3 regions of the Syntrophothermus sp. genome follow, and region 2 is predicted to be linked to each of the others. Evidence: riboswitches for the same ligand, from Rfam matches in the RefSeq annotation. Region 2 holds a riboswitch; each other region holds the start of a gene.
The links. A riboswitch is a leader RNA that binds a small molecule or an ion and turns the genes downstream of it on or off. The one in region 2 is predicted to bind fluoride.
Positions count from the first base shown of each region.

Region 1: it holds a riboswitch for fluoride, as region 2 does, so the genes downstream of both, HPY90_RS06140 (dynamin family protein) here and HPY90_RS09405 (cation:proton antiporter) in region 2, are expected to answer to the same signal.
Region 3: it holds a riboswitch for fluoride, as region 2 does, so the genes downstream of both, HPY90_RS05960 (dynamin family protein) here and HPY90_RS09405 (cation:proton antiporter) in region 2, are expected to answer to the same signal.

Region 1 is NZ_JABUEX010000014.1:2,324-5,599, reverse strand. It holds gene rph (ribonuclease PH) at 1-317, shown strand, start outside; gene HPY90_RS06155 (XTP/dITP diphosphatase) at 319-924, shown strand; gene HPY90_RS06150 (metallophosphoesterase family protein) at 926-1,402, shown strand; tRNA gene HPY90_RS06145 (tRNA-Pro) at 1,465-1,541, shown strand; fluoride riboswitch at 1,686-1,754, shown strand; gene HPY90_RS06140 (dynamin family protein) at 1,818-3,276, shown strand, end outside.
Region 2 is NZ_JABUEX010000027.1:4,360-7,635, reverse strand. It holds gene HPY90_RS09410 (universal stress protein) at 1-324, opposite strand, end outside; gene HPY90_RS09405 (cation:proton antiporter) at 337-1,488, opposite strand; fluoride riboswitch at 1,599-1,669, opposite strand; gene HPY90_RS09400 (hypothetical protein) at 1,916-2,209, opposite strand; gene HPY90_RS09395 (hypothetical protein) at 2,302-2,574, opposite strand; fluoride riboswitch at 2,629-2,701, opposite strand; gene HPY90_RS09390 (MFS transporter) at 2,846-3,276, opposite strand, start outside.
Region 3 is NZ_JABUEX010000013.1:24,327-27,602, reverse strand. It holds gene HPY90_RS05960 (dynamin family protein) at 1-1,370, opposite strand, end outside; fluoride riboswitch at 1,455-1,530, opposite strand; gene HPY90_RS05955 (methyl-accepting chemotaxis protein) at 1,701-3,185, opposite strand.

The DNA.
Region 1 (3,276 bases), on a different contig from region 2:
CCCTTTACCTGGCTATGCAGAAACTTAAAGAATCAGGTATAATCGAAAGACTACCGGTCACCGATTACGTCGCTGCTACCAGCGTGGGCATAGTGCGGGGCATTCCTCTGCTCGACCTGGAGTACGGGGAAGACTCAGAAGCCGAAGTGGACATGAACGTGGTGATGACCGGGAGTGGAAAATTCGTAGAGATCCAGGGAACGGCCGAGAACAACCCTTTTAGCCAGGATGAGCTAGACGAACTGCTGCGCTTGGCTAAAAAGGGAATATCTATTCTCATCGCCAAGCAGAAGGCGGTTTTAGGGGCTGAGAAGTGAAATGGAAAGGAAGCTGGTCCTAGCAACACGTAACGGCAAGAAGTTGCAGGAGTTGAAGCAGCTTCTGGACGGCATGGGAGTGGAAGTGCTCAGCCTTGAACAGTTTCCGGAGGTTCCCGAAGTGGAAGAGGACGGGGAAACGTTTGCTGAAAACGCAATAAAAAAGGCGAGGACTATAGCCGAAGTGACTGGAATGGTTACCCTAGCCGACGATTCGGGGCTTGAAGTTGACGCCCTCGGGGGCAGCCCGGGCGTGCACTCGGCCCGGTTTGCGGGGGAACACGGAGATGATGCTGCTAATAACGCCAAACTGATGGACCTGATGAGGGGCGTGCCTGAGGAAAAACGGGGTGCAAGGTTTCGGTGTGTTGTTGCCGTGGCCGTTCCTTGGGGTGAGGTACACCTAGCCGAAGGGACCTGCGAGGGAAAGATAGCCCACGAACCTCGGGGAGATTGGGGTTTCGGGTATGACCCGCTGTTTGTCGTAGAAGGGTACGGGCGAACCATGGCAGAACTGCCGCCCGAGGTCAAAAACCGCATCAGCCACCGGGGACGGGCTTTGGAGCGAGCACGGGCCATACTCGCTTCCTTATGGGAGGGAGAGTGAGTTGCGGATAGTTGTTTGCGGGGATACGCATGGCCGCATCAATATGATGAAAGCAGAACTAGGGAAGATGGAGGGAGTAGACCTTCTCCTGCACACGGGAGATTTCTATAAGGACGGGTTAGAGTTGGCGCGCTTTTCTGGAGTGCACGCGCGAGTGGTTGTAGGTAACTGTGATATAGGGATGTCCGAGCCAGCGGAAGACTTGTTTGAGATTGAAGGCTACAGGTTTCTTTTGACACATGGTCATCTGTACAGGGTCAAAAACCATCTCATAAGCCTCAAGCTACGTGCCAAGGAGACAGGGGCAGACGTTGTAGTTTTTGGGCATACCCACGAACCGGGATGGGAGAAAATCGAAGGGATATGGTTTTTGAATCCGGGAAGTGCATCATTACCCCGGCTTCACCAGTACGGGACTTATGCCTTAGTCGAAATCGACCAGGACAGGATAACAACCCGCCTGGTGAAGATCCGATAACATGCAAATAAGGGACAGTTTTTGACGCTCAACGAAAAGGTATGGTAAAATAGTTTTTGCTACGGGGCGTGGCGCAGTTTGGGAGCGCGTCTGATTTGGGATCAGAAGGTCGCAGGTTCAAATCCTGTCGCCCCGACCAGCTCGATAACCAGGAAGCCTTGATAGACCTTTATTTCAGCGATGTAGAAATTTGAGGAAGGCAGGGTCCCTACAGAATTCGGGTTGAGTGTTTACGAGAATCATAATAGAGAGAAACGTGACAGAGGGATGGTTCCCGTATGGTCATGTTTTGGGTGATGGAGCTCACCCCGCGTTAAGCGAAACGGCACCGGCTAATAGCTCCTGTCTAATACCAACCTAGACAGGGGCTTCTGTTTTTTAAGCTCATTTCTTTTAGAGAGGGGAGCAAGATCGGGTGTCGGCCAACATCTTATCGGAGACAATCGAATACCTCGAAAGCATTCGGACATACATCGACAGTGCTACCGCATCCGGGCTGGAAACTCTAAAAGAGAAAATGAAGAAAGATTACTTCAACCTGGCCATCCTCGGACAACAGAAACGGGGCAAGTCTACTCTCGTCAACGCGATTTTGGGGCAGCCGGTGCTGCCGATGGCAGTGACCCCCGCCACTTCGGTCATAACGGTTGTCGAGTACGGGGCTGAACCGACAGTCACAATTATCCACAAAAACGGCCTGCGCCGGGAAGTGACGGTAGGGGAGCTGGCAGATTACATCACCGAAGAGAGAAATCCCAACAACGAAAAGCAGGTAGCGATAGCCCACATAACCTTTCCCTCACGGCTTCTCGGCCGGGGTATCCGGCTGGTCGATACCCCCGGCGTAGGTTCCATTTTTGAACATAACACCCAGACGGCTTACGGATACCTGCCCCATATCGATGCTGCCTTATTTGTCTTCTCGGTCGATACACCGGTAGCAGTCGAGGAGATCAGATACCTGCGCGATGTTCGCGAGCAGGTTCCCATGATCTACTTTGTTCTAAACAAGACTGACTTCTATTCCGACCATGACGTGAAGCGGCTCGTGGATTTTACCCGCGCGGCCTTGGAAAAGGAGCTTGGGCAGTCGGTTGACGTGTATCCTTTATCCGCTCTTATGGCCTTGGAGGCGCAGGTAGCCCAAGACCCGCAGAAACTGGAGGAAAGCGGTTTTGCGGTGCTCGAAGAAGCCGTACTGGGTTACTTTTATACGCACCGGGACCGATTGCTGGAGGTGGCATTGCGGAACAAACTGGGCAACCTCCTGTTGCAGGTGTCGACCTCGCTTAGGGTGGAACGGCAGGCCCTCGAATTGCCGGTAGAAGAACTGCGGGCAAAGATAGCCAGCTATGCCGAGTTTTTGAGAATAGTCGACAGGGAAACTCGGGATGTGGCCGTGCTCCTGGACGGCGAGGTGGAGAGAATACTTGAGGATCTGGACAAAAAGTTTGAAAAAGACAGGTCGTCGTTAGAAAAGACCTTGGCTTTGATGTTGGAGAACTGGTACCAGCAGAATCAGGGTTTAAAAACCAGGTTTTTTATCAAAGCTATCGAACAAGAAGCCCTGACCAATCTCACCTCGGTTTTTGAAAGATGGAGGCAGGAAACGGATAAAGAGGTGGCGCGGGAATTCGAAGAGGCCCAGAACCGCTTCCTGTCGAGGCTCGACGACATTATATCGCGAATTTTAGGTAAGGCCTGCGAGGTTTTCGGAATCGATTACACGGGGGAGAGGTTCAGGGTGGACGTCACGGGGAGGTCAGAGTTCTACTACAAAGTGGGCCTAGACCCGTTGATGCTTGAGATCTCGCCCAGGACGTTCTCGGGGTTGCTCCCTCGCCGGCTCCTTAACCGTATAATCTGGCAAGGAA
Region 2 (3,276 bases):
GCCCATGATAATGAGATCGTACCCTCCCTGTTCGGCATACTTGATAATGGTTTCGGCCGGATGTCCGTTTAGTATTTTGGTTGTCATTGATACTCCTTGTCTCTCAGCATTTTTAACCACATTATTGAGAATTTTAGAATAAAGCCTATAACCTTCCTGTTTAACCTCTTCAACTTCCCCTACCGTAGCCGCATAATCCGGAAGGTCAACTACAGAAATGGCGGTGATCTCCATCCCCGTCATACTAGCTAACGCTATTGCTTCGTCACATGCCTTCTCCGCATTTCTTGAAGCGTCGACTGCTAACAGAACTCTCCTAAACATCGTTTCCCTCCTTTACTCCTCATTCTCTTCCACCACGTATTGGTCGCCGTTACTAATCAAATGATCAGGTTCGAACCACTTTTGAGCTACAAATGTCGGAATAACAGCGCTTAAAATGACGGTCGTCACCAAGAGCGAGAACTGAGTCACGTTTATATACCCGGCATTTAATCCGAACAGAGACGAGATGGTGCCGAAGGTCAGGCCGGTGCTCATCAACAAAGTAGTGAACATGGCGTCTTTTGTCATGTACCTCCTGGCCAAAGGATACACACCACCGAATTTGGGTACGAATTTAACGACAAAGAGCGTGACAACCAGTCCCAGGTGGGTAGATATTTCTCGAAGAGATACGTTCATTCCTGCTCTTATGAAGAAAAACGGAGTCAACATGGCAAAGGATACAATACGTAATCTGTGCTGCACCTGCCGATGCTTGGCGAAGATTTTCGAAACAACCAATCCCAGTATAAAGGCGGGTAGCACAGCGTGGCTTGCACCTAACTCGGCAACGTAGATGAGGGCGAACAGCAGCAAAAGGATAAGCTTTATCTCCGGTTCAATAACCTTGTCGCCATAGCGCTGGAACACCCAGGAGAGGATTCGTGGAGCCAGGATTAATACTATGACGGACACGGTTATATAAATTAATATTGTCCACCTAACCTGAGCAAATAACGTACTTAAAGCTATGGCTGTCCCAAGATCGGTTACAAAACACGACGCCATAAGTATCTTGCCGGTTTCCGAATCGGTTAGTCCGGTTTCCACTAGAACAGAATAAACAACAGCAAGAGAGGTGGTTGAAAGTGCTACCCCCGCAATTTCCGAAGCTTGGATGCTCCATCCGGCTATATAATAGCAGTAAGTAAAGGCGGCAAAAAATGGCGCCAACATAGAAAAGCTCCCTATGAGAAGACTTTCTTTTAGTTTGGATTTCATAAGATCAACGTCCACTTCCGCCCCGGCCAGGAAAGTAAGGACTATTGAGCCGGTGGTGGCTAAGAAGTTTATCCACGAAGTAGTGTGAAGGCCAAGGAAGTTTCCTCCAACAACCCCCATCAGAATCTCGAGAATGGTAACAGAAATGGCAGTCTCGATGGAAATCAGGCTGGCCAAAAAGGCAAGGGCTATCATTACTACTGCGATTAATGAATCAGACACAGGTATCCCTCCTTGAAGAAGATTTTACTGGGAGCGAAAAGATATGGTGCTGGAAGTGGAGAGGCATGGATTCGCGCAATAAGCCGCAAAAAAGCTCCTACCCCCAGCATTTGAAAGTAGGAGCTATTAGCCTTGTGCATTTCCGCCACTGTGCGAGGTGAGCTCCATCACCTGGATATAATGTTTGCCGGACGTAATTTTACTATGGCGGGATCACTTATGTCAATATGTTGTACCAGTTCAGGCCTGCGATCCCCTTGCCCTGTGTCTCGTCCCGCTCCTTCAAGCTGACCCTTCAGACGATTATACCGTTGACTCCTCGGTCATTGATACAAGTGGAGGAATTATAGGCAATGTACTCTACTGGAAACCTCTTGAGTGCGTCAACGGTTAACGAGGCGGGAGAAGATTACATTGTTTAGCAAGTCTAGTATTCACGCTCTTGATACTTATCAGCATCTGCCAGTCCCGCTCCTAATAGAAAAGCAGCTATAATGTCCAGGTTTAATCCTGCTGCCTGAGATAAGCCGATAGCCGCGCTGCCAAAATACCCGTTATTGCTGACCACCTTTACTGATAGCGCCGTCGGTATCAGTTCGTGATAGTGTTCGATATATAGTATATCCACGCCACGAACCTTTGCCTGAAATCGGGGTGCAAGCCTTTCTAACGCACAAGTCAATTCAGAAATCAGGGCTTGAAATGCCTTCTCTCTCGACATTGTATTTACTCCCTCCCCACCATGAATAAACCAAGCAATACCTGCCTTCCCTAACTAGTCTTTGACGAAGTGGCTCCAAATCATAAGAGAAGTCAAACGAAAATCATGTCCGCGCCGTGAAGAGCAGCATGTTCAACCGCGTTGAAGGCGTCCGAGCTGATTACCTGGCTGATCAACACCACTTCCGCTACCGAGGCCTGCTCGACCAGTCTTGCCAAGAGTTGGTCGGCCTCCGCCGCTTGGTCGTCCCCTTCCACCAATACCACCGCAATTATGGTAGCATTCTTCTTGCGAGCATAGACTAGTGCCTTACCCCAGTTATTCAAGCGATTGCTGCCTGCGTGGATTACCACTAATACCTTCACAACTGCTCTCCTCGCATCCGGGCCCTTATAAAAGAAAAAGCCCTATCTTAGTAAATTAAGATAGGAGCTATTAGCTCTTGCTGCATTTTCGCCGCCAGGCGGGGTGAGCTCCATCACCCGATAAAAGGATTTAGTTGGCGCCGCTTCTTCATTAGAAAATTATAAACCCCATCGCCGAGTAAGTAAAGGCATTCTGTGCATTGGAACACAAAGCACCCTATGCCACTATCGTTAAGCCATAAGGCATCTTCAGCTCGCTTCCGTTCCCATCTTAAGCCGTTAGTCGTCTTTTAACTTTTAGGAACAACGGAATCGATGCTAATTGCATCACAACGGAAAATACGACCAGGAACATCAGAGAAACATCGTACAGGTACCCCATCAAAGCACTGCCAAGAAACCAACAAACTCCATAGCCCGTGTTGAATATTCCATAGGCGGTGCCTCTTTTATCTATCGGTACCATCTCGGCAATTGACGCCCGCATAATCGACTCTTGGGCCCCCATGCCTATCCCCCACAGCACCATCCCCGCCACAGCATAGGGAAGTCCTCCGAAAAAAACTAATGGGGCGAACCATGCCGTCAGCAATGAACCCAAAGCCAATGCCGCTATCCCAATGCGATCGAACAGTCTGCCGAAGGCCAGGGCGGCCAGGGCATCCACCCCCATGGCCAACGCATATAAAGTCGGGAGCCATT
Region 3 (3,276 bases), on a different contig from region 2:
AGGTGGAAGTCGAAAGACCTGCTGATGGAGATGTTGGGCTTTTTCATTTCGCCCAGCGTCATCTCCCATTCTTCGGCCCGCATTTTGACCCCCAAAACCCGTTCCAGGTTCTCGCTTAGCCTCTCCCGGAAAGACTTGAGGTAGAACGAGAGGTGTTTCTTGACGGCATTCAGCAGCTCGAACGACTTTTCTTCCTGGGCCAGGATCTCGCTGAGTTCGGTGTGCAGGGCTTGAGCCAGCCATTTTTCAAACTGCCTAGTTACCTCATAAAGGTTCCCTTTAAAGGTTTCGAAGGCAGTGTTGTATTCATCGATTATCTTGAGTTCTATTCCGCTCCGGAAGGCCTCAAAGTAGGTCCTCAAGCTTTCCCTGGTCTTTTCCTTGTAGCTGGCGATGATTAAGGTAAGCTCCCGGCGGACGAAGTGCGAGTTGAGATGCTGGTCTAGAATGATTTCTTTTATCTTCTGCTTTTCTGCCTCCATTTTGGTCGACGCCTCGTAGCCTATCTCAAGATAAGAGATGCAGGCTTCGACCAGCGTAGACATTTTATGCGAGAGTATCTTGAAGAAGACGCGGATACGGTTCTGAGCCAGGGGGAAAAGCACCTTCTCTTTCAACTCCCGGTTGTAGCGGTCAGCGTTCTGGTAGGCCGAGTGCCGGTAGATGGGGAAACCGCCTTTGAAGTTCCGTTTCAGCACCTCGGCGGTGAACGCTTCGATGTCCTTCAGCTGGTCTTCGCCGAAAAGGTCTACCTTAGTGATCACCACGGCGATTTCCGGGGTATACAAATAGGTCTCTTTCAAGAAGTTCAGTTCGCTTTCCGATATCGCCCTTTCGGCGCTGATCAGGAACAAGACCCCTCCCGTTTCCGGGAACCACCCGGTGGTGGTTTCGGTGTTGTGCTGCCATACGCTGCCGATCCCGGGGGTGTCGACCAGCCTTATGGCCTTGAAGTCCTCCAGGGTTGGTACCTCGATGTCGACCGAGAAGACATCCCTCTCGTTGCCCGGGTTTCCCGATTCGGAAACGAAGTCCTGAATCTCATCGATTGGAATCTCTCGGCTGGTTCCGTCCAGGAAAGAAACGGTAGCCTTTTCTTGGCGCCCGTATCTTATCCTGGTTATCACCGACGTGACCGGGATATTGCCCACGGGCAGGAGGGGACGTTGGATAAGGCTGTTTAAAAACGAGCTTTTACCCGCCTTGAAGGAGCCCAAAACCGCAACATCCAGGTATTGGTTCTGTTCAGTAAAGTTTTGTATACTTTTCACGGTTTTCTTAAGAGAACTCAAGCCGAAGTCGTTACAGGCAGACTCCACCTCATCCAGTATTTTTCGAGTCTCTTCCAGAAGTTTCTTTTCCGTCTGCATCTCGGTTTTTCACCTCCAAATGTCTTCTGGCAACTTCCTACTTCATCAAAAAGGCTCGTCCCCTAATAAAGAAAGCCCCTGTCAAACCTAACAGGAGCCATTAGCTGCTTAGCCGTTTGAGCCTCTTGCGGCTCAGGTGGGCACCATCACCCCTATTAATTAACATCTAGACTCAAGAGACTCTTGACACCTTCGACTTCGAACCGATTTTCTGCCAGATACAAAAACCGGATAAGTCGGGGCCGTGTGGCTGTCCGGATAAATCAAGTCCTAATCAGGGTACGCAGATGATGCCGTGACCGGTAAAAAGAAACTGACAAAAGTCTCACTCTACAGCGACTCTGCCAACCCTGCCAGTTTCTCTGCCATATCAGCCATCTCCATTACGGAGGCGCTCACCTCCTGAGTAGCCGCCGCCTGTTCCTGGCTTTGGTTAACGCTGTTAGTCGAAGCTTCTCCGGCCTTTGCAGCTCTTTCCTCTATTTTACGCGTTAGCTTCCTGATTTCCTCTGCCGTCTCCTTTGACTGATCAGACAGCTTCCGGATCTCCTCGGCCACCACTCCGAACCCCCGACCGTATTCGCCGGCTCGAGCAGCTTCGATAGCCGCGTTTAACCCCAGCATCTTGGTCTGATCAGCCACGTTGCGAATAAAGTTGAGTATTTCGTTTATGTCCGTGGAAATCGCCTGCACGTCTTTGATTATGTCAGCGAGGTTGCTCTGATTAACGTTTATCTCGCTAGCCAGAGCCGCTATCTCTTCCATTACACTCGCAATCTCTTGCAAATTGCCCCTCAAGGCCGTAGCCGTTTCTTTCAGATTCTTCGCCAGCATCCGCGGCGTGGCAACACCAAACCCGCCTATCACCTCTCGGCTCTCCCTGTCAAATAGAGGTATCCCAATCATACGTATAGTCCCATACTTCTTCGTTTCCACATCTTGTACGACAGTTGAAGCAGTTTTTACGACTTTCCACCCGGCATCCCCTTCTCTAATAGGAGTCCCGACCGACATCTCGTCGATGCCGAATTTTTTGCTCGACATGCTGTGTGTAACCCTTTCTAGATCAGTCACCATTACCTGCGCCCCTTCTACATTGGATTCGATAACAATAGGCGCAAATACATCAAAGGCCCGTATCACGGGATGGACGTTGGGTATCATGACCCCGTAGGATCCGGCAATTTCATCGGAGGCATCATCGTACACGGGGTTCACCCATATTTTGAGAGGCTTCCCATAAACCTTGGCATCAATCGAGCCCTTTACTTCTCTCTTTTCCTTTATGCACTGTTCCACGTATTCGATTCCGGACACCCTATCACCGGGCCTTATCCCGGAAATATCAAGGTCTTTGGCGGCAACGAAATCATACCGCGCAAGGTCAGTGGTGAAGTAAATAGCACCGTCCTCGTAAGTTTGGGCGAAAAACGGTGCTAGCGCCTGGAATGCTTCCTTCTCCCTCCATGCCTTCCCCGTAATCTTACTCCCGGCCTCCTCAATTGTGGCGGTTAGGATGCTGGCAAGCTCTGAGTCTATCACTAAGCAGGCTTTGCTCTTTTTTTCATATACTGTTTGTAGGAGTGTTTCGCTGCCTGTTGTCTCGATTAAGATATTAAGGTCCGGTTGTTTCAAAAATGTTTCTAGATCTCTGTAAACTGGGACTCCCAGCTCTTGAGCGACTTGAACAGCCGGGGCTTCTTCATCGATGTCATAAACGCCTACTAAAGCAAACTGTCTTAGCCCGTTAAAGACTCTGAGCACCGAGCTCGCATTCTCCCCAGCCCCAACGATGCCTACGCCTCTCATCCTCATATGCCACCTCCCATGCGTAAATCTTCACTAATCCTTCGATTCCCAATTAAGGCCCCCCTTGCGTACCATAACCGGGCACAAAAGGGGGGGC